3 regions of the Photorhabdus aballayi genome follow, and region 3 is predicted to be linked to each of the others. Evidence: predicted binding sites of a transcription regulator. Region 3 holds the regulator's gene; each other region holds the start of a gene.
The links. Region 3 encodes sigma-54, which starts transcription at its own class of promoters, with help from an activator protein. Its sites were predicted from a motif close to GTTGGCACANNTTTCGCTNT; they were not measured.

Region 1 (11,103 bases), on a different contig from region 3:
TTTCAAAACGGATATCACGGGCAATGCCAAGGCTTACAGCTTTATTCAGTGCTTTGACGAATTCGTCACGGCTATCAGGGTAACCGGAGAAATCAGTTTCACATGCGCCAGTAATAACTGCTTCTGCTTCAATTTGATAAGCATATATAGCAGCCAGTGTCAGGAACAAAATATTGCGGCCAGGGACAAATGTACTGGGTATAGCACTTTTTGCACTTTCACTGTAATCAGGAATAGGGATGTTATCACGAGTCAGGCTGCTGAGAGCCAGCTCACTAAGTAATGTGACATCCAGTACTTTATGAGCAACAACGCCGAGAGAATGGCTGATATTACGTGCAACATCAATTTCAGCGCGATGGCGCTGACCATAATCAAAAGTGACACAATGTACTTCGTCATATTGATTAATTGCTTGAATCAGGCAGGTTGTGGAATCTTGCCCACCACTGAATACAACAACAGCTCGTCTCATTGTAACATCCTCATTAGAATAAAATGGTTATGTTACTTATAACTGCGGAACTTGGATAGTTGTTTGAGATAGGGTGAGATATCGCCGATGTTATTTTTTACCCAATCTAGATTGTAATAAGTATCGAGATAACGTTCACCACTGTCGCACAGTAAAGTTACTATTGCGCCTTGTTCTCCACGTTCATGCATTTGGTTAGCAATCAGGAGAGCTCCCCAGACATTGGTCCCCGTAGATGCGCCAACTTTTCTGCCGAGTAATTTTTCCAGCCAGTAAATTGTTGCAATGCTGGCGCAATCGGGTATTTGGATCATGTCATCAATAACCGAAGGGATAAAAGAAGGCTCTGCTCGAGGGCGGCCAATACCCTCAATCTTACTACTATAATTGCCATGAATATCACAGCAATTTTGACGGTAATGGTCATAAAATATAGAATTTTCTGGATCGACAACAATTAGTTTAGTGTTATGCCCTTGGTAACGGATATAGCGTCCTAAAGTTGCAGAAGTTCCCCCAGTACCAGCGCTCATAACGATATAATCTGGTTCAGGAAATGGTTCCATTTGCATTTGGCGAAAAATACTTTCAGCAATATTGTTGTTACCTCGCCAGTCTGTTGCTCTTTCGGCGTAAGTAAATTGATCCATATAATGACCGTTTAGTTCTTTTGCTAGTCGTTCTGACTCGTCATAAATTTGTGCTGAATGGTTAACAAAATGGCATTTACCACCATAAAATTCAATTTCCTGAATTTTACGTTTCGCGGTGTATGAAGGCATAACAGCAATAAAAGGTAACCCAAGCAGGCGGGCAAAATAGGCTTCAGATACAGCAGTACTACCTGATGAAGATTCAATAACCGGGGTACCTTCCTTTATCCAGCCATTACTCAGTGCGTAAAGGAATAAAGAACGAGCAAGTCTGTGCTTCAGACTACCGGTTGGATGGGTGCTTTCATCTTTTAGATATAAATGGATACCTGGAAAAACTGGCAAATTAAGGCGGATGAGATGAGTGTCAGAACTGCGTTGATGGTCTGCTTGAATCTCTCTGATTGCCTTGGTGGTCCAACTGTGTGACATTAATTATTAACTCTGTAATTTAAAAATAATTGGCGGCGGGTAGATTAACTTGATACTGGGAGAAATAGATTGTTATTTTTCTTAATGTGTGGTTTCTTTATGGAAAAATTTTCTATAAGAGGTAGCTATGTTGGATAAAACAGACCGCAAGTTGCTTAAGTTACTACAGAAAGATTGTAGTCTGTCTCTGAATGCATTGGCGGAAGCTGTTAATCTTACCTCTACTCCTTGTTGGAAACGGCTAAAACGACTTGAAGATGAAGGCTATATTGTTGGCAAAGTTGCTTTGCTTGATAGTGAAAAATTAGGATTAGGGCTGACAGTGATTGTTATGATCAGAACTCAGCAGCATAACAGTAGTTGGTATGAGCAATTTGTTGCATTTATAAAGCAAATGCCAGAAGTCCTAGCTTTTTATCGTATGGCTGGTGAATGTGATTATTTAATGCATGTAGAAGTTGTGGATATGAAAAGTTATGATCTTTTCTACAAGCGTATGGTGAATGGTGTTCCGGGGTTGATTGATGTGACATCGAGTTTTGCAATGGAAAAAATCAAATACACTACAGCATTACCGATACCAGATTAACCAATTATTAATTCATTGCGTTAAGTCAATTATTCTGAGTGTCGTTCAGTATTTCTATTATCTATTTCATTTCGGGATATACACGTGTGAGGTTATTTTCTCAATTAAGTTGGTACTTCCGTAGCGAGTGGCGTCGTTATCTTGGGGCAGTGACTCTGCTTATTATTATCTCTATTCTATTGCTAATTCCGCCGTATCTGGTGGGGGTTATCGTTGATGGGATCAGTACTGCGTCTATGTCATTTTACCAATTGATGGTGTGGATTGGTGTTATGCTGGTTATCGCATTGATTGTCTATATCTTGCGTTATATATGGCGTTTATGGTTGTTTGGGGCGTCATATCAATTAGCAGTTAAATTACGGAATAATTTTTACCAACAGCTTAGCCGACAAAACCCTGAATTTTATCTGCATCACCGCACGGGAGATTTAATGGCTCGTGCTACTAATGATGTGGATCGGGTGGTATTTGCTGCGGGTGAAGGTGTGCTTACGTTAGTTGATTCACTAGTTATGGGCTGTGCAGTGCTGATTATGATGAGTATACAAATTAGTTGGCAATTAACTTTACTGTCTTTGTTGCCTATGCCGATTATGGCGATCATTATCAAACGATATGGTGATCAACTTCATCGTCGCTTCAAATCTGCACAAGGCGCATTTTCTGCTCTGAATAACCAGGCTCAAGAAAGTCTGACCAGTATTCGAATGATTAAGGCATTTGGCCTTGAAGATTTGCAATCAAATCAGTTTGAACAAGTTGCAGTGGAAGCCGGTCGTAAGAATATGTATGTTGCTAGGGTAGATGCCCGATTTGATCCAACAATTTTTATTGCCATTGGTATGTCAAACTTACTGGCTATCGGTGGAGGTAGTTGGATGGTGTTAAATGGTGTTTTAACACTTGGTGAGCTTACTAGTTTTGTGATGTACCTTGGCTTGATGATTTGGCCAATGTTAGCGCTGGCATGGATGTTTAATATCGTTGAGCGGGGAAGCGCTGCTTATAGTCGTATCCGTAGTTTGTTGCAGGAACCTCCGGTCATTGAGGATGGTGTTGGTCATCTTTTGCCTGAGCGCGGTATTCTGGATGTGAATATCAAAGCGTTTAATTATCCGCAAAGTAACAAAACTGTTCTTAATCAAATTAATTTCCAGTTATTACCTGGGCAGTTATTAGGGATCTGTGGTCCAACTGGTTCAGGTAAGAGTACACTACTTGCGCTGATACAGAGACAGTTTGATGTGACTGATGGAGAAATTCTTTTCCAGTCGTTCAAAATTGCGGATATCAGGTTAGATGAATGGCGATCACGATTTGCTGTTGTTAATCAAACCCCGTTTTTATTTTCAGATACCGTTGCCAGGAATATCGCTTTGGGACGTCCTGATGCAACACAGGAACAGATTGAAGAAGTTGCTCGCCTTGCCAACGTCCATGAAGATATTCTTCGTTTACCCGAGGGGTATCAGACAGAAGTAGGAGAGCGTGGGGTAATGCTTTCTGGGGGGCAAAAACAGCGTATCTCCATTGCAAGAGCATTACTTTTAGATGCAGAGATTTTGGTTCTAGATGACGCTTTATCTGCGGTTGATGGGCAAACTGAATACAATATCCTACAAAACCTCAGTCAGTGGAGACAGCAACGCACAGTTATTATTAGTGCTCACCGCCTGTCTGCATTAACTGATGCTGATAATATCTTGGTGATGCAGCAAGGTTCTATTGTACATCAGGGACGGCATCAGCAACTGACAGAACAGTCAGGATGGTATCGTGATATGTATTATTATCAGCAACTTGAGGCAGCATTAGATGACAAGGAAATGGCAGAAGGAGATTAAGATGACTAAAGTTCGTCGATTATGGCCGTCTCTGAAGCGCCTGCTGGTTTATGGAAAAAGTTATCGTAAGCCGTTGGGGCTGGCTGTACTCATGTTGTGGGGGGCTGCAATTGCGGAAGTCAGTGGTCCGGTTCTCATTAGTTACTTTATCGATAATATGGTTGCAACGGGTAATATGCCTATTAGGGTGGTTATCGGGCTAGCTATAACCTTTATTGTTCTGCAACTGATTACGGCTGCGTTACACTATTTTCAGGCTTTAGTGTTCAATCAAGTGTCAGTCGATGTGGTTCAGCAGCTTCGTACAGATGTGATGAATGCAGCATTGCGCCAGCCTCTGAGTGCTTTTGATAATCAACCGGTAGGGCAGTTGATTTCCCGTGTAACGAATGATACTGAAGTCATTAAAGATCTTTATGTCAATGTAGTTCCTACGGTATTTCGCAGCATGGCATTGATTGGAGCGATGTTGATTGCCATGTTTATATTGGAATGGCGTATGGCATTGATTGCAATTCTTATTTTTCCTGTCGTATTGATTGTGATGGCGATATATCAGCATTTTAGTACCCCCATCGTCTGTCGGGTACGTAGTTATTTGGCTGATATTAATGATGAGTTTAACGAAGTCATTAATGGAATGAGTGTTGTTCAGCAGTTCAGGCAACAGGCGCGTTTTGGTGAGCGTATGCTGTCAACCAATCGGGCTCATTATCAGGCGAGAATGCAAGCGTTGAGATTAGATGGGCTTTTGTTACGCCCATTACTGAGTTTGCTATCTGCTATGGTATTGTGCGGTCTTCTCGTGTTGTTTGGAATTAGTGGGCCAGGGGCGATTGGTGTCGGGGTATTGTATGCTTTTATTAATTATTTGGGGCGGTTGAATGAACCGCTCATTGAACTGACATCTCAGCAATCGATTCTGCAACAAGCTGTCGTTTCTGGTGAGAGAATATTTGAATTAATGGATAGCCCTCAACAAGGTTATGGCATGGATAGTCAGCCACTGTCCAGTGGTCGAATTGATATAGAAAATATTAGTTTTTCCTATCGGCACGGAAAAATAGTTTTGCAGGATATTAACTTACAGGTTCCGGCTCATGGTTTTGTTGCTTTGGTTGGTCATACTGGTAGTGGTAAAAGTACGTTGGCAAATTTGCTGATGGGGTATTACCCGTGGCAGAAAGGGGAAATTTATCTTGATGGCCGGCCGGTATCATCCTTGTCTCATTCGGTATTACGTAATGGTGTGGCAATAGTTCAGCAGGACCCGGTCATTCTTGCTGACTCTTTCTTTGAAAATATTACGCTTGGTCGGAATATTTCAGAAGAGAAGGTTTGGCAAGTGCTGGAAACTGTTCAATTAGCTGAATTAATACGTACATTGCCTGATGGACTTCATACTCTTTTGGGAGAGCAAGGTAATACGTTGTCATCTGGTCAAAAACAGTTACTTGCTATGGCGAGAGTGTTAGTGCAAACACCACAAATTTTGATCCTTGATGAAGCGACTGCAAATATTGATTCTGGTACGGAACAAGCGGTACAGCAAGCCTTAAGATTGATTCGTCAACAAACAACGTTGATCGTGATTGCTCATCGTCTGTCTACCATTGTGGAGGCTGATACTATTCTGGTGCTGCATCGTGGTGCAGTTATTGAACAGGGATGCCATCAACAATTATTAGCGAGTCGTGGGCGTTACTATCAGATGTATCAGTTGCAACAAGTAGGTGAAACGCTAAATGAATGTGGCACAATCTCTGAGGAAGAGGTGGTAATTTAATCAGGTTTGCATTGATTTGGTGCACTCACGGGAGAGCATATTCACTGTTCTCCTCCCTTCTTATTCACCATAATTTTTTATTCTCTTTATTATTATTTGATTTCTATATGTTTTTAGTTTCTGGCACACCTCTTGCTATTTCCTTATTGCAAACATAATAGCCGGATGGAAGGGGGATATATGAAGCTCATTACGACAATCATAAAACCATTCAAATTGGAGGATATTCGGGAAGTTCTCTCTGGTCTTGGTGTTCAAGGGTTGACCATAACAGAGGTAAAAGGATTTGGGCGTCAGAAAGGACATGCGGAGCTTTACCGTGGAGCTGAATATAGTGTCAATTTTTTGCCTAAAATAAAGATAGATATTGCTGTAGCAGATGAATTGGTTGAAGAGGTAATTCATGCTATTCAGCAATCAGCTTTCACTGGAAAAGTTGGCGACGGTAAAATCTTTGTCATTGAATTACAACAGGCTATTCGTATTAGAACAGGAGAAACTAACGATGCGGCACTGTAACTCTCTGATAGAGAAGATAGATATGAAAAAACAATTCTCAGTGGCTGCTGGTGTCGTGGCCAGTTGTGTACCATCATTATCCCAGGCTGCGGAAGGCGTTGCTGATAAAGCTGATAATGCTTTTATGATGATTTGTACAGTCCTTGTTTTGTTTATGACCATTCCAGGAATTGCTCTGTTTTATGGTGGATTGCTACGGAGTAAAAACGTTTTATCGCTAATGGCTCAGGTCATGGTGAGCTTTGCTTTAGTATGTGTATTGTGGGTGATTTACGGTTATAGCTTGGCTTTTGCGCCAGGGAATGGTTTTTTCGGTGGTTTTAGTCAAATGATGCTAAAGAATTTAGCATTCACGGACTTAAGTGGCGATTTTTATCAGCTAATTCATGTGGCATTTCAGGGTTCTTTCGCTTGTATCACAGTTGCTTTGATTATTGGTGCGTTAGGGGAACGTATTCGCTTTTCGGCTTTGTTAATTTTTAGTGTGCTGTGGTTGACATTTTCTTACCTGCCTATGGCGCATATGGTTTGGGGTGGTGGTGTACTTTCACAGGATGGAGCATTGGATTTTGCTGGTGGTACGGTTGTCCATGTTAACGCTGCTGTTGCTGGATTAGTTGGTGCTTACTTGCTAGGAAAACGTACTGGTTTTGGGAAAGAGGCATTTAAACCACATAATTTGCCGATGGTCTTCACCGGTACTGCTGTGCTCTATATTGGTTGGTTTGGCTTTAATGCTGGTTCTGCTAGTGCTGCTAATGAGATAGCTGCTCTGGCATTTTTAAATACCATTGTAGCGACTGCCGCCGCTATCTTGTCATGGGTTTTTGCAGAATGGCTTTTCCGTAATAAACCTTCTCTTTTAGGGGCATGTTCAGGCTGTATTGCTGGACTGGTTGGCATTACACCTGCTGCTGGAATGGTGGGTGTTGGTGGTGCATTAGTCATTGGTTTGATCGCGGGTTTTACCGGACTTTGGGGGGTGGTTGCTTTAAAACGATGGTTACGTGTTGACGATGTATGTGATGTATTTGGTATACACGGCGTATGTGGGATCGTAGGTTGCTTACTGACTGGGGTTTTTACGGCTAAATCTTTGGGAGGAACCGGCCATGCGAAGGGTATAACCATGTTGGAGCAAGTTGGTATTCAGGCTTTTAGTATACTGGTTTGCGTGGTTTGGTCAGTCATTGTTGCCTTTGTTGCTTTTAAAATAGCAGAGCTGTTGGTAGGGCTGCGGGTTACAGTTGAGGTTGAAAGAGAAGGATTGGATATTAATTCTCACGGAGAGAGTGCTTATAATTAAGTTGTAATAAGAGGGCAGCAATAAGACCACAAAATGTAATGCGGGTTCTTAGTTTGCTGCCTTATTCATTTATCTGTTGCGTTTCCTAATTAGACCTTCCTGTACAGTGGAAGCAACAAGTATCCCTTCACGATTATAAATCTGTCCCCGAACAAAACCACGAGCACCGGAAGCTGACGGACTATCTACAGCATATAGTAGCCAGTCGTCTAGTCTAAATGGGCGGTGGAACCACATAGAATGATCAATTGTTGCTATCTGAATATTTTTCTCAAGGAACCCGACACCGTGTGGCTGTAACGACGTTGGCAGAAAGTTAAAATCAGAAGCATAGCCAAGTAGATATTGATGAATAAAGGGATCATCAGGCATATTGCCGTTACTACGAAACCAAACATAGCGTATAGGTTCTTCTGGTGGGCAATTAAATGGACTGTGATATTTTACAGGCCTCATTTCTAACGGACAGGGAAAAAGAAGAGTATTCTGCATCTTCTGTGGCAGTAGATGCGACATTTTTTTCACGATTTCGTCTTGGGGGATAAGTTCTTCTGGATAGGGCACATCCGGCATTATATTCTGGTGTTCAAAACCGTCTTCATGGCTTTGAAATGAGGCAGTCATATAAAAGATAGGCTTGCCATTCTGAATAGCACTGACTCGCCGGGCACTAAAACTTCCTCCATCACGAAGAATTTCAACATCATAGACGATAGGTTTGTGACTGTCTCCGGGGCGTAAGAAATAGCTATGGAAAGAATTGCCTATTCGGTCATCGACAACGGTTTGTTTGGCGGCATATAGTGCCTGACCAATCACTTGCCCCCCGAAAACCTGAGGAAAACCGAGATCTTCGCTTTGCCCTCGGTAAATACCTTCCTCAATTTTTTCCAATTTCATCAAATTTATCAGATTCTGTAATGACTTGCTCATAATACGCCTTTGTTTTCTATTAGGTTATCGAGAGTACAAGGGATGATTATTGTCTCATTAATAGATGATTAATAAATAACTAATTGTAAATGTTTTAAGTCCTGACAGTAGGGCAATAAAGAATATGAAATTTATTGTCGTTTTATATTCAAATTTTTAATCTATAATTCAAATGATTTAGATTTAATGATTTGACATTTCAATTTATTTTAATATTTATATAGATTAGTTAATAATGGAGGAATGTGTATGAAGTTATGGCAGCTCTCCACTGGCGTATTACTAGCGGTTGCTTTGGCCGGGTGTAGCGCTAAAGGTGCTGAGGTAGTAGATACTCAGGTGGAACAGATTGAAAATCCAATGAAACGGTCTTTTGTTGAAGGAAATATTAATATACTACAGCGTATGGCATTGCCAGCAGATGCTGTTCTGACAGTGGCTTTATCTGATGTATCTTTGCTTGATGCACCCTCAGTTACTCTGTCTCAGAAGGTAGAGCGTTTAGGTGGGAAACAATCACCTTTCCATTTTGTTTTGCCTTATCAACCAGATAAAATTAAGCCGGGTGCACGCATTGTTGTCAGTGCTTCTGTTTCGCTGCATAGTCGCTTGATGTTTGTGACAGATACAGCATATGAAGTGATTAATAATGGGAAGACTAAAGATATAGAAGTTACGTTGAAAGCCGTTAGATAATACATTTCCTTAATTGTATTGACTTGTAATGTACAATAAAACAGCATTCGGGCCTGCTTATCTTGCTATTTGAGTAGGTATGAATGATAATGGCGCCGCTTTGAAGTTAAAGCAACACGTCACAATGGGGGCTCTGTTGGTTCTCCCGCAACGCTAACTTGTTAACTTGGTCAGGTCCGGAAGGAAGCAGCCATAGCAGGAGATGTGTGTGCCGGGATGTCGCTGGCAGAGCCCTCGCCAATTTTATTGATAACCTAAATAAATAGATGATCTAAATAAGCCGATAGCACTTTACCGGCTCGGATCACTTTCTATCTGATAAAGACTATTTTAGCGAACGTATTTCCATACTGAAGGTGGAATTCTATCATACAGTTTATTCATGGTCAGCTCAGCTAGGCGGTGATCCGCAGCAGAGTAGAATAGTTCAAGTTCATCTCCTGAAAGTTCATATTTGTTCTTCTCAATCACACGTTCTAGTGTATCAATCGTGGTGCATTTTCTTAAACGCATCAGATAATCAGTTTTAGTCATAATCGCCTTTCTTATTTAACATATATAAAAAATTATTGAGGGAAATATTCAATCAAATTTTGCTCAAAGAGCAATTTAAATCCTGTAACAGGACGCTGGTTGAGCGTTCATTAGTTTTTTACTATTCCACAGGTTTGGAAACGTTAATCTTAATTTGTTTCCAAACAACATGTAAGTATATGTATTATCAGTACATTTATCAATTCAAGAGAGAAGGCTTAAATCATCAGAATACTTTATTTTAAAGTACCAAACGAAAGTTGATATGTATTCAATCTATTTGTTTAGCGTTAAATTATTCTGAGATGTAAAAATTATTTTCATAACCAGTCTCATCTCTGTGTACTTTGCACCAGAAGTGCTTCTTGCCTTAGATTCTCACATAAGTATTTTAATTCATCAATATTATGTCATCTTGAGTGAATATTCATCCATGCTATGTTGATCTTCCTGTATACGCCATTACTTAATTTTTTGAGTTAAACATTAGGCATATACACGTATTATAAAATTTTTTTCGAGAGATTATTATTATGTATCTATAATCGTTCTTTGGGATTATTTATCTTTTTTACAGATGGCTCTGATTTGCTTCTGGTAAATCAGGATCAGCTCTTAACAAAAATTCATACCTTAACTCAATAAACTATAAATATCGGCTAATATGTGCGAGTTAATATGTAGGTTTATATAAAACAGTATTAGCCTCAGATACCGGTAACGGCAGATTATAGCCTGATGGCTACAATAATCAATGAATATAACATCATTATTACATAAGTCACTATGTGCTGGTATTGTTTTTTGTCATTTAGTGTAAAAAAAGATAAAGTAATTTTTGTCTGACAACTTTCATATTAATTTTATTAAAGTCACTAATGCTTGGATTTTTAAAGCTATTTTATACTCATAAGTGGTGATTATAATTAAATTTAAACAAAACTACTTAAAGATTAAGTGGATAGATTAATGATCAGAATCTTGCCAGGTAGAAGCAACTATTATATTTAAGAAGGCCGATTTGACGGCCTCCTGGTTATTGTTGGTAGTATTTAATGAGATTCTGATGCAGGTTCAATCTCCTCCGCTTTCTTACTGAAACGTCGTTTTATAACTACAAAGAATACTGGTACGAAAAAGATTGCTAGTGAGGTTGCTGCAATCATTCCGCCTAATACCCCAGTACCCACTGCGTTTTGAGAGCCGGAGCCTGCACCATTACTTAGTACTAGGGGGATAACACCTAACATAAATGCTAGTGATGTCATTAGGATTGGGCGAAGACGCATTCTTACTGCATCTAGCGTAGCTTCTATCAACCCCTTGCCTTCTT
Region 2 (11,103 bases), on a different contig from region 3:
AGAATAAAACAAAATAATTGCCATAATAATCCGACACCACTTCATCATTTTAAACCAACCCTATAATTACTAGTTTGAATCTAAATCACAACCGGGGTTGTGGTTTTCTTAAATTAAGTTCTCGCTCACTTGGTGAGACAATAACAGTAGTTTGAAATATTGCGTATTTTTTCTGGTTCCTAACTGTTTGTCAGAATACACTCGCATTGCCGCAATATGTTGTTACATTGCCGACTCAATCCAGAGATCCTCTTTGAGGGTTTTTATTGCGCGAGCTACAGACACTCAATATACCCCCGTAGCTTTGGACTAGGTTAAGTAGTTGTATACAACTGCGTTGGTAGTGCGTCACACATTCTCAATTAGGTAATTTCTGAGATTATTGGGTTTCTCCTTATCAAGAAGCGCTATTCTTTCAGATACGTTCTGTTCACTTGGAGGGTGATAGATACTGCTCAATCTTGCCTTTTGTCGATTCTATTATCTCGATTGATCGTAAATTAATCACGTTTGATACTGGTTTTATCAGATATAATACAGACAGTCAATCAGTTATAACGATCCCTAAAAACTTTGCCCTGACGTCGATTTTTTATTCCGACGGCATTAACTGTGCCAGAAATAATAGTGATATTGGCTTTATGTGGGATTATTTCCTTGTCTGAATGAATAGTATAAAGTGTGATCGAGATCGGTTATTTAATCCTGCTAATGGGGAATCTGATATATTAAATCCCGCAAAATGGTTATAGGGCTGGAGATATCATCTCCTTACTCCAACCCAAGTTCTTTTAACTTCCGTGTAATAGTATTGCGTCCCCAACCTAGCAATCGTGCAGCATCTTGTTTATGACCTTTAGTATGCTTAAGTGCACAATCAAGTAAGGTACGCTCCAATAACGGTAATGCTTCAGATAGCAGATCCTGCTGACCGTTTTCCAAGGCGCTTGTTGCCCACAGGGCAAGTAGTTGCGACCAGTTTTCCGGTATTGTATGTGTAGGTGTCGTATTTGCAGATACGGAATTTACAGATGTTGTTGTGCCGGTTTCGGTATGGTGGGGTTCAAATAATTCAGACGGTAAATCCTGTACCAGTACTTCCTGACTTGCGGCCATGACAGTCAGCCAACGGCAGATATTTTCCAACTGGCGAACATTGCCCGGCCAAGGTAAACGCATTAAGGCCATTTCTGCGTCAGGATGGAGAATCTTTGTTTCTACGCCTAACTCTTTGGCAGTCTGTTGTAGGAAATGACGGGTCAGGCGAGGGATATCCTCTACTCTGTCACGTAAGGGCGGTAATTGCATACGAATAACGTTAAGGCGGTGATAGAGATCTTCACGGAATTTGCCTTTCTGTACCAAACGTTCTAGATCCTGATGGGTTGCCGCGATAATCCGTACATCCACTTTCACTGGGGCATAGCCGCCAATTCGGTAGAACTGGCCTTCTGCCAATACCCGTAACAGACGAGTTTGAATGTCCAGAGGCATATCACCAATTTCATCAAGAAATAGTGAACCGCGATTGGCTTGTTCAAACCGGCCATGACGTACCTGATTAGCACCGGTAAAAGCCCCTTTTTCATGACCAAATAATTCTGATTCAATCAAATCTTTAGGTATGGCTGCCATGTTAAGAGCAATAAATGGCTCATTGGCCCGTGGGCTGTGACGGTGCAGCGCATGGGCCACCAGCTCTTTCCCGGTACCGGATTCGCCATTAATCAGGACGCTGATAGAGGAACGGGAGAGGCGGCCGATAATGCGGTAAACATCCTGCATGGCAGGCGCTTCTCCTATCATGTCAGAAACGGGTGTGATGACCTGCGGACTTTTAATTGATTGATTCTGATCGCGGGAGTGGCTAAGTGCTCGTTCCAGCAAGGCAACGGCTTCATCAATATCAAAGGGTTTTGGTAAGTAATCAAAAGCCCCTTGTTGATAAGCACTGACTGCGGCATCCAGATCAGAGTGAGCAGTCATAATGATGACTGGCAGCAACGGGTTGCTCTGTTTGATGTTATTTAGCAGGTTTAGTCCATTCATCCCCGGCATACGGATATCCGAAATCAGTACATCAGGTGTGTTTTGAGCCAAAGCGGTCAGTGCGCTATCCGCATCGGCAAAACTGGTACATTCCATTCCCGCGTTACTTAACGCTCGCTCCAGTACCCAGCGGATTGAACTGTCATCATCGACGATCCAGATTTTTCCCTGTTGCATCGTTATCCTCTATTTCTTAATTGGTAAGTAGATAGAAAACTCTGTGTGTCCCGGCCAACTGGTAAATTCTATTTTGCCAGAGTGTTGGTCTATTAAATTGCGAGCAATGGATAGACCAAGACCTGTTCCACCTTCATGAGCACTGACCATTGGGTAAAATAAGGTGTCCTGAATTTGTGGCGGAATACCTGGCCCGTTATCTTCCACGTCAATTCTGGCGGCTAGACGATAGCGCTTACCATGCAAGGTAATTTGAAAAGCAGTACGAGTGCGGAGGGTAATGGTTCCCCCTTGTTTTCCTAGCGCTTGCAAGGCATTACGGGCGATATTTAGCAGCACCTGCTCAATTTGATCAGGATAGTGGGCCAGTTCTGGCAAACTGGGATCGTAATCTTTTACCAGTGTGACGTTATCCGGCATTTCTAGCGAGACTAGCTGAGAAACCCGTTCAGCAACATAATGAATGCTTTGCTTAATTCGTTCGCCCGGATGTTGTGGGCCAAGTAATCTGTCTACCAGATGGCGCAATCGGTCGGCTTGTTCAATAATCACCTGGGTGTATTCCTGCAAAGCAGGATCGGGCAGTGCTTTTGACAGTAATTGCGCGGCTCCCCTCAGCCCACCAAGAGGGTTTTTGATTTCATGTGCCAGCCCCCGAACCAATTCCCGTGCGGCTATCTGCTGAGCTTGTTGTACCTGCTCTTGGCTTAACCGGCGTTGACTATCCATAGGCGCCAGTTCCAGCAAGATGAACTGCTCGGAAATCGGTTGGGCACTGAGCGACATAATGTGAAAGCGGTTATCAACCACTAACGTTACTTCGTTATCAGTAAAACTTTGGCCGCTGATCAGACTAGAGCGCATCAATTCGGTATTCAGTGAAAAATAACTAAACAGCACTGGAAGAGGTGTACCGAATAGTTTACGGGCACTCTGTGCGAATAATTGCAGTGCCGCATGGTTGGCATAACGGATGACGAGATCAGTATCCAATACCAGTACACTGTTAATGAGTGAATTTAATATTTGCCCGCTATCGGGCAGATTTTCCGTTTTCATCCACACTCCTGCACCTTTTTGGTGCACTGTATCATGTTCGAGCGTAAAACCCAGTCAAAGCCTGAAATTTAGCTAGCAGGAAAAAGGCCCATCCGAAGATGGGCTAAAAGGTTTCACGGCAACAAAAAATGATCAGCGGAAATGGTGCTGCTAATTACACACTGTAATAGAGTTCAAACTCCAGTGGGTGCGGCGTCAGACGGACACGCTCTATTTCACTGTTTTTCAAGTCAATATATGCATCAATGGCGTCATCGGTGAATACACCGCCGCGAGTCAAGAATTCACGATCAGCATTCAATGCCGCCAGTGCTTCCTCCAGAGAAGCAGCGACGGTAGGAATCTCTTTGGCTTCTTCCGGTGGCAGGTCATACAGGTTTTTATCCATCGCATCACCGGGATGGATTTTGTTGATGATACCGTCAAGGCCAGCCATCAACTGAGCGGCGAATGCCAGATAAGGGTTAGCCGCCGGATCAGGGAAACGTATTTCAATACGGCGAGCTTTAGTACTGGCAACGACAGGAATACGGATAGATGCCGAACGGTTACGGGCGGAGTAGGCCAGCATAACCGGTGCTTCATAGCCCGGAACCAAACGTTTATAAGAGTTGGTTGTCGGGTTGGTGAATGCGTTCAGCGCACGAGCATGTTTGATAATGCCGCCAATGTAGAATAGCGCCAGTTCGGACAGACCACCGTATTTGTCACCGGCAAACAAGTTAGTCCCGTTTTTGGACAGAGACATATGGCAGTGCATACCGGAGCCATTATCGCCAACCAGTGGTTTTGGCATAAAGGTTGCTGTCTTGCCGAAATTGTGCGCGACATTATGTACGACGTATTTGTAAATCTGGGTTTCGTCCGCTTTTTTGGTCATGGTGTTGAAACGGGTAGCGATTTCATTTTGACCTGCTGTTCCCACTTCATGATGATGAGCTTCTACAACCAACCCCATCTCTTCCATTGTCAGGCACATCGCTGAACGTAAATCCTGAGAAGAATCAACGGGAGGCAGGGGAGCATAACCGCCTTTTACCGCAGGCCGATGGCCTTTGTTGCCGCCTTCGTATTGCGTCCCGGAATTCCATGCAGCTTCGATATCATCGATGTGATAGTAAGAATGGGACATGGCGCTGCTGAAGCGCACGTCATCAAACAGGAAAAACTCAGGTTCTGGTCCGCACAGAACAGTATCGGCAATTCCGCTTGAACGCAGGAAGTTTTCAGCACGTTTGGAGATGGAACGGGGATCACGGTCGTAGCCTTGCATGGTGCCGGGTTCCAGAATGTCACAACGTAGGATCAATGTGGCATCGTCAAAGAAGGGGTCAAGCATGGCTGTACTGGAATCTGGCATTAGCACCATGTCAGATTCGTTAATCCCTTTCCAACCGCTAATTGAAGATCCGTCAAACATTTTGCCATCTTCAAAGAAGTCTGCATTAACCTGATGAGCTGGAATGGTCATATGTTGTTCTTTGCCTTTGGTATCAGTGAAACGCAAATCAATAAACTTCACCTGATGCTCTTCAATCATGGTTAAAACATGTTCAACAGACATACTCGGTTTCTCCTGGCTTGTGTTGGTCTTGATAAAATTGTCGTGATTAAGACTAAAGAAAACACAATCACATTGTTTTTGCCTTAACAAGGCTATTTACACGTTTGCAAACTTCAAACTTATAGTTGTGAAAGTCAAATTAGTTGTGAAAGTCAATTCAATCACGAAAAGCATTTGCGAAAAGCATGCCAACTTTTTAACACCTTGCAATATACTGTATCGTGGTTATCCCGGTGATGGGATACCGGAATATTTGGGAAAATTGCACTGTATTGGTGCAATTATATGACTGAGACGCACAATGTTAGTGCGTTTATATCAAAAATGCGTCTATTTATGGGTGTGAAAGGGATCACAATTTCATTGTCATCAAGTTGTTAAGCATAGATTATTGTGATCCTGTTTAGTCCTTCGACCAATGTGTGTACAATAGCGCGCCATTTCTATAAATGCCTGAGGCAAAGTTTGTGATCGAAAAATTGCGTAATATCGCCATTATCGCGCACGTTGACCACGGTAAAACGACCCTGGTTGACAAGCTGCTGCAACAATCCGGTACTTTCGGTGACCGTGCGACAGCGACAGAGCGTGTGATGGACTCCAATGATCTGGAGAAAGAGCGTGGAATTACTATCCTCGCAAAAAATACCGCCATTAAATGGAATGACTACCGTATTAATATCGTAGATACTCCGGGACATGCCGATTTCGGCGGTGAAGTAGAACGTGTTATGTCTATGGTCGACAGCGTACTATTGCTGGTGGACGCTATGGACGGGCCAATGCCTCAGACCCGTTTTGTGACACAAAAAGCGTTCGCTCATGGTTTGAAACCGATTGTGGTTATTAACAAAGTTGACCGTCCTGGCGCACGTCCTGATTGGGTTGTAGATCAGGTGTTTGACCTGTTTGTCAATCTGGGAGCGACTGACGAGCAACTGGACTTCCCCATTGTGTATGCATCTGCGTTGATGGGAATCGCTGGTACTGATCATGAAGATATGGCGACAGATATGACGCCGTTGTATCAGGCGATTGTCGATCATGTAGAGCCGCCGAAAGTTGACCTGAACGGTTCATTCCAGATGCAGATTTCTCAGCTTGACTACAATAACTATGTTGGCGTTATTGGGATTGGTCGTATCAAGCGCGGTACGGTTAAGCCAAACCAGAATGTCACGATTATTGATAGTGAAGGTAAAACCCGGAACGGTAAAATCGGTAAAGTGTTGGGCCATTTGGGTCTGGAGCGTATTGAGAGTGAGCAAGCGGAAGCAGGCGATATCGTTGCGATTACCGGTCTGGGTGAGCTGAATATCTCTGATACCCTGTGTGACGTCAACGCGGTTGAAGCGTTGCCGCCGCTGGCTGTTGATGAGCCGACGGTAAGCATGTATTTCTGTGTTAACACCTCTCCTTTCTGTGGCCGTGAAGGCAAATATGTTACTTCACGTCAAATTCTTGAGCGTTTGAAGAAAGAGTTGGTTCACAATGTCGCCCTGCGGGTTGAAGAAACAGAAGATCCGGATGCGTTCCGTGTTTCTGGCCGTGGTGAATTGCACTTATCTGTTCTGATTGAGAACATGCGCCGTGAAGGTTTTGAACTGGCGGTATCCCGTCCGAAAGTTATCTTCCGTGAAATCGATGGTCGCAAGCAAGAACCTTTCGAGCAGGTGACGCTGGATATTGAAGAGCAGCATCAGGGAGATGTGATGCAGGCGTTGGGTGAGCGTAAAGCGGATCTGCGCGATATGCTGCCAGACGGTAAAGGCCGTGTCCGCCTTGATTATATTATTCCAAGCCGTGGCCTGATTGGCTTCCGTACTGAGTTCCTGACAATGACCTCCGGTACCGGTCTGTTGTATGCGACATTCAGCCACTATGATGATGTTCGTCCGGGTGAAATCGGTCGCCGTCAGAATGGCGTGATGATTTCCAATGGTCAGGGTAAAGCGGTTGCTTATGCGCTTTACAGCTTGCAAGATCGCGGTAAGTTGTTCCTTGGTCATGGCGCCGAAGTATATGAAGGCCAGGTGATCGGTATTCATTCCCGTTCTAATGACCTGACAGTTAACTGTCTGACAGGTAAAAAACTGACTAACGTCCGTGCATCTGGTACTGACGAAGCGACAACCCTGTCTCCACATATTAAGAAAACCCTGGAGCAGGCTCTGGAGTTTATTGATGATGACGAGTTGGTGGAAGTGACCCCGGTGTCTATTCGCCTGCGTAAACGCCATCTGACGGAAAACGAACGCCGTCGTGCGTATCGCAGTAAAGAAGCATAATCTTTCCTGCAATACCAATGCTTAGGGCGCCAATGGCGCCCTGAGTTTTTTTAACAAATGAGATTATTTACCGAGCAATTGATAGAACGTTGGGTTGTCATCACACTGCCCACCGCCACACTCCAAAATCGTGGAGATTAAATTTGCGGTAATTAATATGACAAATAATCCGATAATAATCTGACCGATAACCGACTTGTTTGGTTTTGCTTCAGTTGTTTTTTCCAGGCTTTTTGATATCAGCATGACTGATATGCCGATAATCGCAATAACTGAGCAGATAAGGGCCCAAGTATAGAAATGCAGACCCAAAAATGCGGAACCATAACCGAGATCACCGGGTGTGATATGTAAAAATACTTGTCGGATCGCAACAATGCCAGTCACGATACAGCCGAGAAGCGATAAGCCATAATGCGCGCTTTTGATGCCAAAACGCAGATTAAACAGGAAACCAAACCCTATTATGATCATGCCTGCTCGCTGTAGCAGACATAATGGACAAGGGAGTTCTGAAAGGACCAATTGATAATAGAAGGCAAGGGTTAAAGCAGCGCTGATCGCAAATAACCCAATGAGGTTAAATACTACGCCGTAGCTGAGCTGTTGTTTTGTGGCTAATACCTGATTCATCAGATTGTCTCCCGTTAAAAAGATAGATTTAACGAATCAGTTGCATGATGGATAAACCAAGCTACAGTCGTCACCGAAAGAAGAGCCCATAGGGTATAACTGGTTTTATACTTGCCATATAGGGTGGTGATAACCGCAAATAATGCGAGTAAAAAAGGTAAAAACATATACATGGTTGATTCTCCAGTTTTCTAAAAACATTCAAGACCTTTCCCTTGTAGTTCAGGGGAGGGAATTCATCGAACTCAGTTTAGGATCGTTTACTTCGATACCCGCGATCAATTATCCAAAGGCGAGTTATCCATTAAAAGAGACGCTCTGGCGCCATTTAATGGGAGTCACTCTCTTTGGTATCGCATTTGGAAACGTACAAACCTACATTTATTAAAGCAAAGTTTTAGTATTCGAATGGTGTATGATTTAACTCACTATTCGTAGTGTGCTGCTAATAACAATTGTAGTCAATCTTGTTTATGTCCGCCACCATTCAGAAGGGTGAGCGTGATTATCATTTGGCAAGAGTTTCAATGAGTTGTTTTTTATTTAATAGTTAAGCAGGAAACGATTAGAAACGGCGAATCGTATCTCGGCTTGGAAACTTCCCAATTTAACGACTATTATTGACCCCCCTATCTCCAGGTGAATTCTTTTTCATTATTTGTCACTATAATGGGCGCCGAGCTTTCATAAAGAAGCTATCCCAGACATTCTCTATGGGGAAATGGCGCTTTCTTCACTAATTTTTCTGATCGTAATGCTTAAATTATCAATATTCATGTGATATTTCGTCTGATATTTGCAGGAGGAATAAATGTTTCTTATCACGATAAAGGAGATCGGCAATTAAAACCCCTCAACTTTTTATCGTGAGGGGCTGTTGTGATATTTAATATCTTCTTGGGTTTTTACTCATTTAATGCTTCGGCTTCTGTATTATCGGAAGCTGATTGAGAGCGGACTTTCGCGAAGAAGGCAATTGTGACAACCACCATTGCGGCCAGGCCGATAACAACAGAGATATTCCAGTTTAGCGCAAAACCTTCTGGCGCAAATGCCAGATAGGTGAAGCACACCGCGGTCATAAACATGGCTGGCAGGGTGGTGATCCAATGGAACTTATTGCGACGTAGCAGCCATGCGGAGGCCGCCCATAACATGACCATTGCTGTAGTCTGGTTTGCCCAACCGAAATAACGCCAAATGATATTGAAGTCAGTTTTGGTAATCAGATAACCGACAATAAACATTGGCACACTTAATAACAGACGTTTAGTCATTTGTTGCTGAGGAATATTCAAGAATTCAGCAATAATAAGCCGGGCAGAACGGAATGCGGTATCGCCAGAAGTAATTGGCAAAATCACCACACCGAGGATTGCCAGAATACCGCCGACGGTACCTAACAGAGAAGTGGACACTTCATGAACAACCAGAGAGGCTGTACCTTGATCAATCACCGCCTGTAGCGCGTTAGTATCTTCATAGAAACTCAGGCCCAATGTACACCAGATCAGCGCGATAATACCTTCACCAATCATTGCGCCGTAGAAAACGAAACGACCATTTTTTTCATTCTGCATACAACGCGCCATCAGCGGAGACTGAGTGGCGTGGAAACCAGAGATAGCGCCACAAGCAATCGTAACGAATAGCAATGGCCAAATAGGCAGATCTTTCGGGTTAAAGTTAGTGGTGAAATCTAATCCTTGCGAATAGAAGGGCTTATCACTCATTGCTAAACCGACCATCAGCGCGACAGACATAAACAACAGCAATGCACCGAACAGTGGGTAAAGGCGACCAATAATTTTATCAATAGGCACCAGCGTTGCGAGAATATAGTAAGCAAAGATAATACCGACCCAGATCGCAATGTTATCCCAACCCATTGCCTCTTTCAGCAGGTTATTCAGCAAGCCGGCTGGACTCAAAACAAAGACGACTCCAACTAGCATCAGCAGAATAACAGCAAATATATTCATGAAATGCTTCATGGTTTTGCCCAGTTCATTACCAACGATAACGGGCACGGATGCTCCGCGAGCGCGCACACTGAGCATACCGGAGAAGTAATCATGTACTGCGCCGGCAAAGATACAGCCGAATACAATCCACAACATGGCAAGCGGGCCATAGAGGGCACCGAGAATCGGGCCGAAAATAGGACCAACGCCGGCAATATTCAGTAGCTGAATTAACCAAACTTTTGGGGTGGACATAGCAACATAATCAACACCATCAGCCATAGAAAGCGCAGGGGTTTTTCTTTCTGGTCGAATAGTGAATATCTTTTCGACAATCTTGCCATATATGAAATATCCAGCCAGAAGAAGGCCGATACAGAGGAGGAACCATGACATAAATATAACACCTTACTCGACTTTTTTAATCTGGATGCTACTTTATAGTTTCATAAAAAAAATACCGTGAAGTAATTCGCTTTTTACTTGTCCGTACTGTTTTCTAATTGAAAATACGATTAAAGTAAAAAGTCATTAATTAGCCAGGGGGTAATTATGCTATATATCTTCGATATGGGTAATGTGATTATTGATATTGATTTTAAAAGGGTTTTAGCGGTATGGAGTAATTTGAGCGGGACACCTCTTGCGACTTTGACTAAAAGTTTCTCTATGGGAGAAACGTTTGAAAAACATGAGCGTGGTCAAATTACTGATCTGGAATTCGCTGATACTTTATGTCAGGAAATGAGTATTTCACTCAGTTTTGAGCAGTTTGCTGCCGGATGGCATGCTATCTTTATTGATATCCGGCCTGAAATTATTCAGATAATGAAGAAATTACGTGAGGCAGGACACCGGGTTGTGGTGTTATCCAACACAAACCGCTTGCACCTGGATTACTGGCCGCATAATTATCCTGAGATTGCGGCATCCGCTGATTATCTCTATTTATCGCAGGATTTGGCAATGCGTAAACCTGAGCCTGATATTTTCAAATATGTGCTTGAGACAGAAGGCTTTTCACCGGATCAGGCGGTGTTTTTTGACGATGTGCTGGAAAATGTGGAAGCAGCCAGGGCGTTAGGGATCAATAGCATTCATGTTGTTGATAGGCAGACAGTGCCAGATTATTTCGAAGCAAGCAGTTTTTATGAACAAAATGAAGGATTGAACGGATAATAGAGGATAGTGTGCTGATGTGACTATCTGAATAAAGGAAAAATATGATTGCGTTAATCCAGCGGGTAACACAGGCAAATGTTGTTGTTAAGAACGAAGTTGTTGGGGAAATTGGTCACGGCCTGCTGGTGTTGCTAGGTGTTGAGAAAGGAGATGATCAACAGAAGGCAAAACGGTTGTGTGAAAAGGT
Region 3 (11,103 bases):
ATTATAACCTTATGAGTTTTAGGTTGTTAATCGGATTCGGCCATATCTTTAAGATACTGGAAAATCTGACGATAAGATTTAGGTGGCTTATTTGCCGCCTTTTCTTTTTTAGCATTGCGGATCAAGGTACGCAATTGCTGGCGATCAGTTTGTGGGAATAACGTCACAACCTCATCAATAACATCATCATTGCCATCAATCAATTTATCACGTAATTCTTCCAATTTATGGAGCAGAGTGATTTGTTGATTATGACGATTTTTCAGTTTATCCAGCGCGGTGGTAATTGGCTCGACATCCCGGGTACGCAGCAGTTTGCCGATAAATTGTAATTGGCGACGGCGCCCCTCTCTTTTTATCTTCTGTGCAAGTTCAATGGCGGCCAGCAGATCCTCATCTAACGGAACGCGTTCAAGCGCACTTTTGCTGAGCTCAACCAATTCTGTACCCAGCTTTTTCAATGCTTCGGCATCACGTTTAATCTCGCTTTTACTGACCCAAATTATCTCTTCTTCCTCCTCTTCAGCAGGATAATCATTGAGCCAATCTTCAGGCTGCTTTGCCATAGTGGTTTTCCTTTTAAAAAGGCCGGAGCTGTCAGGTTGATTTTTGGTGCATGACCTGTAGCCCGGTGGGTGTTAACATCCTAATATTGTGTATTGTAACTGGGAAAAACGCCTGATTACCACTCGGCATTGATTGTGTGGATAAAACGGCCCTGTTTTCCCGACAGATTTTCCCTTTATTCATCAAATTGCGGGTAATTAATGAAAATCACGGATCAAATTGCGGAACAACGCAAACAACTGGAAAATGCAGTTTCACAGGCACTAGAGCTGGCAAAAGCGGGTTGTGATGCTGCGGAGGTTGCGGTTAATAAAACAACGGGTATTAGTGTCAGTACCCGCTTTGGTGAAATAGAAAATGTAGAATTCAATAGTGATGGTGCCTTAGGGATTACCGTATACCATCAGCAACGTAAAGGAAGTGCATCATCAACAGATTTAAGCCCGGATGCCATTGCCCGTACTGTTCAGGCTGCGATTGATATCGCTCGTTATACCTCTCAGGACCCATGTGCTGGCCCGGCAGATAAAGCGCTACTGGCGTTTGAAGCGCCAGATCTTGATCTGTTCCATCCAACAGAATTGGATGCTGATAACGCGATTGAACTAGCTGCTCGTGCAGAACAAGCTGCATTACAGGCAGATAAGCGTATTACCAATACCGAAGGTGGCAGTTTTAACAGCCATTATGGCATCAGAGTGTTTGGTAACAGCCACGGTATGTTGCAAAGCTATTGCTCGAGTCGTCATTCTATGTCGAGTTGTGTGATTGCTGAACTTGATGGTGATATGGAACGGGATTATGCGTATACCATTAGTCGTCGTTTTGAAGATTTAAAATCGCCAGAATGGGTTGGACAGGAGTGTGCTCGCCGTGCGTTATCTCGTTTGTCGCCACGTAAATTACCAACTATGAAAGCGCCGGTATTGTTTGCTGCGGAAGTTGCAACAGGCCTTTTCGGTCATCTGGTTGGTGCTATCAGTGGTAGCAGTATTTACCGGAAATCCTCTTTCTTACTTGATCATCTGGGCAAACAAATCCTGCCATCATGGCTGACAATTGAAGAGCGGCCACATTTGCTGGCAGGTTTAGCATCTTCTCCATTTGATAGTGAAGGTGTTTCTACCAGTAATCGGGATATTATCAAGGATGGAGTATTACAGACCTGGCTTCTGACAAGTTATTCTGCCCGTAAACTAGGTATGGCAAGTACTGGCCATGCAGGTGGAATTCATAACTGGTGCATTGCAGGGCAAGGTCAGGATTTTGCAGGTTTGCTGCGTCAAATGGGAACAGGGTTAGTGGTCACTGAACTGATGGGGCAGGGAGTCAGTGCAGTAACCGGCGACTATTCCCGTGGCGCCGCTGGTTTTTGGGTAGAAAATGGTGAGATTCAGTATCCTGTTAGTGAGATTACTATTGCGGGCAATCTAAAAGATATGTGGGCCAATATGGTTACTATCGGGAATGATATTGAAACTCGCAGTAATATCCAGTGCGGTTCAGTCTTACTACCGGAAATGAGTATCGCTGGTCAATAAGAGATACTCGTTTCCGATTATTTTAGTCAGCCCGGACAAATGGGCTGGCTAAATTAACGGTGGAGCTCACCGGCAGCTTCTGGTTGGTAAAGTAATTCTAGTACTTTGACGCGGGTTTCTTCGCCGTTTGGCAATTCCCAACTGATTTCGTCACCGATACGAAGGCCCAACAATGCAGCTCCTAAAGGAGCCATAACAGAAAGCTGATCTGAACTGTCTTGCAGTGATGCGGGATAAACTAAAGTACGTACCCGCTCTTCATTGCTTGTCAGGTCAAGAAAACGAACCCGGCTGTTCATGGTTACAACATCTGATGGAATTTCTGCTGGAGGTACAATCTCTGCACGATCCAGCTCCTCATTCAAAGCGTCAGCGATACTAGTATCTGCAAACGCTGGCTGTTCCAACAGGGAATCTAAACGTTCTGCGTCTAATTCGTTGATGATAATTGCTGGTTTAGTCATACCACACTCCAAATGGATTCCAACACAAAATAACACCCCGCACCATGAGGAGGGGGGTGTTATTTAAAATGATTAACCTGATAGTAGGCTGTTCTTACTGGAAAAGAAAGAGATCATGATCACGAACTGTTTTGTGTCGCTAATGAAAACAGTAAAGAACATGATAATCTACAGGTGAGTGAGCGACGTTATTCTTCGTCAAATCCCGAATTAAATAGACTAATAATGGCGGCAAGAGCCTGTTCTTCATCTGGGCCGCTGGCTTCAACTTCAATATAGCTGCCTTTTTCTGAATCCAGCATCAGCATAGCAATTACACTGCTAGCTTCGGCTTCAACATGGCTATCATTGCGTAAAACAACATGAGATTCAAAGAGCTGTACTAGATCATACAGCTTCATTGCTGGCCGGGCGTGCATTCCCAGTCGATTCTTGATTTCAAGCTTCTGCTTGACAGTCATTATTTATTTTCGCTTTTCGAGAGTACGGTGGCGAGACTGTACGTTTTTTCCTCGGGAGCGGAAATAATCGGCTAACTGTTCTGCCACGTAAACAGAACGATGTTTACCACCAGTACAGCCAATAGCAACGGTCAGATAGCTGCGGTTATTGGTTTCAAGCATAGGCAGCCAGAGTTCAAGATAGCTGCGGGTTTGATAGATAAAGTTATGCACTTCCGTATGACGGTCGAGGAAAGCGGCTACAGGACGATCAAGGCCGGTCATTGGCCGTAATTTGGGGTCCCAGTGTGGGTTTGGTAGGAAACGTACGTCAAAAACATAGTCAGCATCAATTGGAATGCCATGCTTGAAGCCGAAAGACTCAAAGACCATTGTCAACTCACGTTCCCGTTTGCCTAGCAGACGCGTTCTTAGCATCTCAGCCAATTCATGGACTGACATTTCGGAAGTGTCGATAATTAGGTCTGCTTTTGAACGAAGGGGTTCCAGCAGATCGCTTTCTTGATCAATCGCGCTTTCCAGAGAAAGGTTTTTGCTTGACAGCGGATGCAGACGGCGGGTGTCGCTATAACGGCGGATCAAGGTGTTACGGTCAGCGTCAAGAAATAGTAATTGCGGTGAGAAACTCGCGGGTAGTTTAGTCAAGGCTTCTTCGAAAACCTCAGGAGATTCCGGCATGTTTCTTACATCAATACTAACCGCGGCGGAAATATCGCGCTCAGCTAACGTATTTGCTAATTCCGGTAGTAATACTACCGGCAAGTTGTCTACACAATAAAAACCCATGTCTTCCAGTGCGCGCAAGGCAACGGATTTACCTGAACCGGAACGGCCACTGACTATCATCAGCACCATGAGGCGACTCCCCTTAATTTCTCAGTGGTTATTATGAGCCACTCTTATCTGTTGCTCTCCATGCACTGCAACAGTTATTTAGTGATAATTGAGTACAATTCTTCATCACTTTGTGCCGTTCTTAAACGGCGGCAGAGGTTTTTATCTGCAAGACGTTTGGCGATCAATGACAATGTGTGTAAGTGTGTCTGGCATTGATCATTTGGAACCAGTAAAGCAAACAGCAAATCAACTGGTTGATTATCAATCGCATCAAAAGCAATGGGCTGTTCCAGATTTAGGAAAACGCCGACTGCTTGATCTGAGCTTTCTGCATCTAACTTACCGTGAGGGATAGCAATACCACTGCCAATTCCAGTAGTACCTACTTTTTCTCTGGTTAATATTGCTTCGAATACGACATTTTCTGGTAACTTAAGCTGCTGAGATGCTAGCTCACTGATAATCTCTAAAGCCCGTTTTTTGCTCGAACAATGTACATTATTGCGGGTACATGCGAGAGAAAGCACAGAACTTAGTAGTAAATCTGCTTGATTATTCATTTTTTCTATTCACTTAGGTGCCTCATTGATACCGGATGCCATAGGTTATCTGTGGCATCCGGTATTTGCGCACTGTTTTACAGCAAAACTTCGCTGTTGTTACTACATTTTTTGTTAAATGACTGTTAATGATGTCTCAGTTTATCTTTATGTTTGGTTAATTGACGCGCTAGTTTATCAACCAGTCCATCAATTGCTGCATACATATCTTCATGTTCTGATGATGCGTGCAACTCACCTCCGTTAATGTGTACAGTAGCTTCGGCGATTTGTTGTACCTTTTCCACTCGGAGGATTACCTGAGTCAGGTTGATCCTATCGAAATATTGATCCAGTTTGCTGCATTTTGCAGTGATAATGTCGCGTAATGCATCAGTAATTTCAATATTGTGGCCGGTTATTTTGAGTTGCATATTGTCTTCCTTATCTGTTCATTTCAAACCAGACGCTTACGTTGGTTTGATGGCGGAATGGATAACGACTCTCGATATTTTGCGACAGTCCGTCGGGCAATCATGATGCCTTGATCGGCTATCATGCTCGTCAGTTTACTGTCACTTAATGGTTTGGCGGGATTCTCCGCTGCTACCAGTTTTTTCACCAAAGCCCGTATTGCAGTTGAAGAGGCTTCGCCTCCACTTTCTGTATTGACATGGCTGGAGAAAAAATACTTCAATTCAAAAATACCACGTGAGCTGTGCAGGAATTTCTGGGTAGTCACCCTGGAAATGGTAGATTCATGCATATCAACCTGGAAAGCAATGTCTGCCAAAACCATAGGTTTCATATGTTCTTCACCATGTTCAAAAAATTCCTGTTGTTGCTCTACAATGCAACGCGCAACTTTCAGCAGAGTATCATTTCGGCTTTCCAGGCTTTTGATAAGCCATTTAGCCTCTTGTAAGTTATTACGGATAAACTGACCGTCACTTTCATTGCGCGTATGTTGCCCAAGCTCTGCATAATGCTGATTAATGTGTAAACGGGGGATACTATCTGTATTTAATTCTACTTGCCAGTGTTCGCTCTCTTTTCGAACCAGTACATCGGGGATGACATATTCTGATTCGCTGGTGTTTATTGCCAGACCGGGCTTCGGTTCAAGTGACTGGATTAAATTTATGACCTCTTTCAGTTCATCTTCTTTCAAACAACTAAGGCGGGTTAAGTTGCGGAAATCCCGATGACCTAATAGCTCCAGATGTTCGCAAACGATCAATTTTGCCTCTTTCAGATAAGGTGTTTCTGGCGGAAACATTGATAGTTGGACCAGTAGACAATCTTTTAAATCACGAGCAGCGACACCGATAGGATCGAAATGTTGTATCTGTTTTAACACCGCTTCCACTTCTGCCAGAGTGAGTTGATCGTGACCAATACTGGCAAGAATATCTTCTAATGGCACAGTGAGATAGCCGGTGTCATCTACGGCGTCAATGATTGATGTCGCAATGGCGGCATCTGTTTCCGTGAAAGGGGTGAGTTCTGCCTGCCACATCAAATAGTCTTGCAGGGTTTGAACAGTTTCACCTTGGTAAAGCGGCAGTTCGTCGTCATTATAGTCACTACGTGTCCCGGAAGGTGTGCCAGCGGTGTAAATTTCATCCCAACTGGCATCCAGGGGTAACTCGTCTGGCATATCCTTTTGTTGCAAGGCATCAAGCGTATCCATAGCTTCCGTTTCGTTATCGGGAAGTTCCTGATTGCCGATTTCCTGATGATCTTCGTCCTGTTCAAGCAAAGGGTTCATTTCTAACGCTTGCTGTATTTCCTGTTGCAGTTCAAGCGTAGAAAGTTGCAACAAACGAATAGCTTGTTGGAGCTGTGGTGTCATAGCCAGTTGCTGACTAAACCTGAGTTGCAAACTTTGCTTCATAGCGTTAAATCAATTCTCCTGGCTAAATTAGAGCCGGAAACCTTCGCCTAAATAAACGCGCTTCACCTGTTCATTATTAAGAATATCATTAGGTGTGCCGTGAGCAATCAGTTGCCCTTGGCTGACAATATAAGCACGTTCGCATACATCCAATGTTTCACGGACATTGTGGTCGGTGATTAGGACCCCTAGTCCATAATCTCTCAAATGCTGAATGATCTTCTTGATATCGATAACTGAGATAGGATCTACGCCGGCAAAAGGTTCATCCAGCAAAATAAATTTAGGATTGGCTGCCAGCGCTCTGGCAATCTCTACGCGGCGGCGCTCACCTCCGGAAAGTGATTGACCAAGATTGTCGCGTAGATGGCTGATATGGAACTCTTCCATCAGCTCTTCGGCACGCTCTTTTCGTTGTTCTTGGGTCAGATCCCGGCGGATCTCCAATACAGCCATCAGGTTGTCGAATACGCTTAGACGGCGGAAAATAGAAGCTTCTTGAGGCAAATAACCAATACCACGGCGTGCCCGTTCGTGAAGCGGCAGTAGGCTGATATCTTCATTATCAATGGTAATTGTCCCGGCATCCCGTGAGACGATACCGACGACCATATAGAAAGTTGTCGTTTTCCCTGCGCCGTTCGGACCAAGCAGGCCGACAATTTCGCCGGAGTTCACGTTTAGGCTGACATTTTCAACGACCTTACGGCCTTTGTAAGCTTTTGCCAGGTTTTCTGCGTTTAGTATTGCCATATATCGTTATTTACTCTTGTTATTAACCCCAGTGCCTTCTTCTTGTAATTGAGAAGGCAGCAGGACAGTTGTCACTCGTTTACCTTTGTCACTAAACGCTTCCATCTGCTGAGTTGGGACTAGGTAGGTGATACGATCGCCTTTTATATTGCTGTCTAACTGTTCCAAATAGGCATTGCCAGTAAGTGTAACCAGCTCTTTATCCATTTCGTAACGCATTTTAGAACCGCGGCCCTTGATTGGTTTGCCATTGTCCTGTAGCTGATAGAAAGTGACCGGATTACCAAATGCTTCAATAATCATTTTTTTAGAATCGCCATCTGGGCGAGTCACAACAACCTTGTTAGCGCGGATATCAATAGAACCCTGTTTAACGATCACATCTTCTGTAAATGTGGCAGTGTTCCCTGTCATGTCAAGGGCCTGTTTAACAGAATCGATAGAAATGGGTTTCTGTGTGTCATCTTTCAGTGCCAGAGCGGGAAGGCTGACCGCAAAGATGGCACTGGCGATAAAGGCATTACGGATTCTGTTTTTCATGTTGGATTTCATAGTAGGTGTTAACCTTTTCAATCAGTTCAGCGGTTTTGTTCCGCAGATTGCCACGCATTTTCATACCGACGGATTTTAGCCCGACACCAATCAGTGTGACCTGATCGTCAGATGAAACATCCTGAGTTACCAAGTTGATAATAGCGTTCTCTGTGGTGATACGTTGTAATTGTGACGTATTAGTCAGACTGTCAACCTGTACGTCTCCGTAAAGATAGAGCATTTTGTCGTTAGTCAGTTTGGCTTTGTTAGCACGAACTGTCCATGTAGCAATGGCATTTGAGTCATAGGTAATTAACACTGGTTTGGTAAACCAGGTAAGTTTTGACTCTGCATAGTTTTGGACGTCATCAGCGACCAGTTTATACGTCAGTTTCCCCGTAGGGTCATAAACAAAAGTTATGGTATCCTGACTTTGATAGGTTGGCTGACTGTTATCTGTAGCAGAAGATGATTTAATCCCATCTGAATCAGACAAGTTCCAGCCAATTAGCGCCAGGATGATTAATACCAGAGTTATCACCAACCAGGATTTGATTCTATCCATTCTCGTTTCACTTCAACCTACTATATTGATAATCCTTTGGCCTCTTCTAGCTTATTCTGAGCAAAAAGCACCAAATCACAAAGTTCCCTTACCGCACCGCGTCCCCCTGCAATTTGGGTGACATAATGCGCTTTTGGTAAGAGTAATGGATGTGCATCTGCCACAGCGACAGATAAACCCACTTGTTCCATGACCGGCCAATCAATCAGATCATCACCGATGTAAGCAACCTGTTCTGGTTTTAATCCCAGTTTATCTAACAATTCTTTGTACGCCAAAACCTTATCACTTTGTCCTTGGTAAAGATGTGTAATCCCCAGTGTGTTTGCTCGATCTTCCAGCAATTTCGCTTTACGGCCAGTAATAATAGCGACTTCGATTCCTGAAGTAATTAAGCAGCGAATTCCATAGCCATCTCGGACATTAAATGTTTTTAGCTCTTCACCGTTATTGCCCATATATATCAAGCCATCGGATAGAACGCCGTCAACGTCGCAAATCAACAAGCGGATTTTACGGGCTTTTTCAATAACATCTTTACTAACTGGACCATAACAGGTGTCCAGATAAACTAATTGGTTCATTAAGGCGTTTTCTCCGGTTAAACCACACCCGCTTGTAGCAGGTCATGCATATGTAATACACCAAGTAATTTATTTTCCTCTGCGACCAGTAGCGAGGTGATATGGTGTGACTGCATTAAGTTCAACGCATCAACGGCAAGGGCATTCGGTTTGATACGGATACCACCTGTTGTCATAACATCTGAAATTTTGACATTGTACAAATCGACGCCCATATCAAACACTCGCCGTAAGTCACCATCAGTAAAAATACCATCAATATACATATTTTCATCGCAAATGACGGTCATACCCAATTTTTGCCGGGTGATTTCGAGTAGTGCTTCGCGTAAGGATGCATCACGATTAACCTTTGGAATATCATTGCCTGTATTCATCAAATCACTCACTAGCAGCAAAAGTTTGCGTCCAAGAGTGCCGCCTGGATGTGATAGGGCGAAATCTTCAGCGGTAAAGCCACGCGCCTGGAGCAATGCAACTGCTAAAGCATCGCCCATAACCAGTGTTGCCGTGGTACTGGTTGTAGGAGCCAAACCTAGCGGACAGGCTTCCTGTGGCACTTTGATACACAGGTGGATATCTGCGGCTTTCCCCATATTACTGTGGTAATTGTTAGTCATGCAGATAAGCGGAATTTTTTGGCGTTTTAATGCCGGGATCAGTGACAAAATTTCGCTGGACTCACCAGAATTTGAGATGGCTAAAACAATATCTTTAGGCGTAATCATGCCGAGGTCGCCGTGGCTGGCTTCTCCCGGATGAACGAAAAAGGATGGTGTACCGGTGCTGGCGAAAGTTGCAGCAATTTTACACCCAATATGGCCGGATTTACCCATCCCCATGACAATCACTTTACCTTCGCAGTTGAATATCAATTCACATATACGGTCAAAATCTTCGTTTATATGTTGTTCAAGTTCTGTCAATCCATCACGTTCTATGCGTAATACTTTTTTACCCGCTTGCTGAAAATCAATCTTAGGCATTTCTTTTTCCTACTTATTTGTGTTTATTCAATGCTGTAATTAGAAATAAACAGTACGATAAAATAAGCGATAAAGCAGCTTAATAACAGGACACCTTTAAATCGGTTTAATCGGTGTTTACGACCCAAACAAAATGCAGTAAATATTATGCTGGCTACCATCATTACCCAAAAGTCACGATGGAAAGATTCAGGCGAAATGGCTGCTGGCGAGAGTAATGCGGGAAGGCCCAAAACAGTTGATATATTGAATATATTCGAACCTATAATATTCCCGAATGCAATGTTGTCTTCGCCTTTGAACGCTGCGGCAATAGAAGTTGCTAATTCTGGCAGGCTGGTACCGACCGCAAGTACCGTAAGCCCAATAACTAATTCACTGATGCCATAAATACGGGCAATAACCGTTGCATTATCAATAACCATGCGGGTTGCCATAGGTAAAATAAGTAACCCTAATAGAATCCAAAGTAGGGCAATGTGTTTATTGCCTTCTACCGGTAATTCGGAAGCCTGTTCTTGCGTGTAAATATCCGTTTCGGCACGGTGTGGTAGAGCAACCATTTTTATCATCAATAAAATATACACTATGGCGGAAGTGAGTAATACCAACCCATCCATCCGGCTGAGATAGTAATCACTCATCAAATAACCACAGAAGGCGGTGAGCAGTAGCATCAACAGCAGCTCCTGCCGCAGAATATCTGATTTTACTTCCATTGGACGAATAAATGCGGCAGCACCGGTTATCAGTAGCAGATTAGTAATGTTGGAACCAATAACATTACCCACTGCCATATCAGGTTGACTATCTAGCATTGCCGTAACTGAAATCATTAATTCGGGCAGGGAAGTTCCAATGCCGACAATGGTAATACCAATAATAAATGGAGGCAGCCCCAGAGTACGGGCAAAAATTGCAGCGCCGTATACTAATCTATCGGAACCATATACCAGTAAAATCAATCCGGTAATTAAAAGTAAAAAGGTCAGAAGCATGAAGCGTCCTTTGTAAGGTATATTCCGAATTAATGTTAACGCTGGTTGATTTTCTAAACAAAAACTGCCTGCCCAGTTAGATGGGGTATATTCTGACGGCGACGGATAGAAAAGTAAAATTTGTCATCACATTAATGGCGAAAATTCCCCAGTTTTTTTGTAGTATATGTGATTAATATGTGAACCAAATATTAAAGCCAATTTATTAACCGTTAAGGGCTATCAATAATGAACCAACAGACAGCAAATCTCATCGAGATCCGTGGTATGTATTTTACCCGTGGTAACCGTTCGATTTTTGCTGATATTAATCTAGTTGTGCCTAGAGGGAAAGTCACTGCAATTATGGGGCCTTCTGGGATAGGGAAAACGACACT

Region 1: a site for sigma-54 is predicted at 5,902-5,921, ahead of glnK (P-II family nitrogen regulator). Genes of this name have one in related genera too.
Region 2: a site for sigma-54 is predicted at 5,023-5,042, ahead of glnA (glutamate--ammonia ligase). Genes of this name have one in related genera too.

Annotation. Positions count from the first base shown of each region.
Region 1 is NZ_JAPFCD010000011.1:28,251-39,353, forward strand. It holds gene queC (7-cyano-7-deazaguanine synthase QueC) at 1-475, opposite strand, end outside; gene OO184_RS08095 (PLP-dependent cysteine synthase family protein) at 508-1,560, opposite strand; gene OO184_RS08100 (Lrp/AsnC family transcriptional regulator) at 1,688-2,149, shown strand; gene OO184_RS08105 (SmdA family multidrug ABC transporter permease/ATP-binding protein) at 2,236-3,996, shown strand; gene OO184_RS08110 (SmdB family multidrug efflux ABC transporter permease/ATP-binding protein) at 3,998-5,782, shown strand; gene glnK (P-II family nitrogen regulator) at 5,963-6,301, shown strand; gene amtB (ammonium transporter AmtB) at 6,324-7,607, shown strand; gene tesB (acyl-CoA thioesterase II) at 7,677-8,540, opposite strand; gene OO184_RS08130 (YbaY family lipoprotein) at 8,790-9,236, shown strand; RNA gene ffs (signal recognition particle sRNA small type) at 9,371-9,467, shown strand; gene OO184_RS08140 (HHA domain-containing protein) at 9,567-9,770, opposite strand; gene OO184_RS08145 (efflux RND transporter permease subunit) at 10,823-11,103, opposite strand, start outside.
Region 2 is NZ_JAPFCD010000002.1:77,968-89,070, reverse strand. It holds gene OO184_RS01735 (hypothetical protein) at 1-24, opposite strand, end outside; gene glnG (nitrogen regulation protein NR(I)) at 772-2,226, opposite strand; gene glnL (nitrogen regulation protein NR(II)) at 2,236-3,285, opposite strand; gene glnA (glutamate--ammonia ligase) at 3,440-4,849, opposite strand; gene typA (ribosome-dependent GTPase TypA) at 5,299-7,137, shown strand; gene OO184_RS01710 (disulfide bond formation protein B) at 7,201-7,770, opposite strand; gene OO184_RS01705 (DUF5993 family protein) at 7,785-7,937, opposite strand; gene OO184_RS01700 (carbon starvation CstA family protein) at 8,676-10,130, opposite strand; gene yihX (glucose-1-phosphatase) at 10,287-10,913, shown strand; gene dtd (D-aminoacyl-tRNA deacylase) at 10,958-11,103, shown strand, end outside.
Region 3 is NZ_JAPFCD010000035.1:6,668-17,770, reverse strand. It holds gene yjgA (ribosome biogenesis factor YjgA) at 27-566, opposite strand; gene pmbA (metalloprotease PmbA) at 768-2,108, shown strand; gene rnk (nucleoside diphosphate kinase regulator) at 2,162-2,572, opposite strand; gene npr (PTS phosphocarrier protein NPr) at 2,761-3,033, opposite strand; gene rapZ (RNase adapter RapZ) at 3,037-3,888, opposite strand; gene ptsN (PTS IIA-like nitrogen regulatory protein PtsN) at 3,963-4,430, opposite strand; gene hpf (ribosome hibernation promoting factor) at 4,556-4,843, opposite strand; gene rpoN (RNA polymerase factor sigma-54) at 4,867-6,306, opposite strand; gene lptB (LPS export ABC transporter ATP-binding protein) at 6,334-7,059, opposite strand; gene lptA (lipopolysaccharide ABC transporter substrate-binding protein LptA) at 7,066-7,599, opposite strand; gene lptC (LPS export ABC transporter periplasmic protein LptC) at 7,580-8,158, opposite strand; gene kdsC (3-deoxy-manno-octulosonate-8-phosphatase KdsC) at 8,179-8,742, opposite strand; gene kdsD (arabinose-5-phosphate isomerase KdsD) at 8,760-9,728, opposite strand; gene OO184_RS16400 (calcium/sodium antiporter) at 9,752-10,726, opposite strand; gene mlaF (phospholipid ABC transporter ATP-binding protein MlaF) at 10,955-11,103, shown strand, end outside.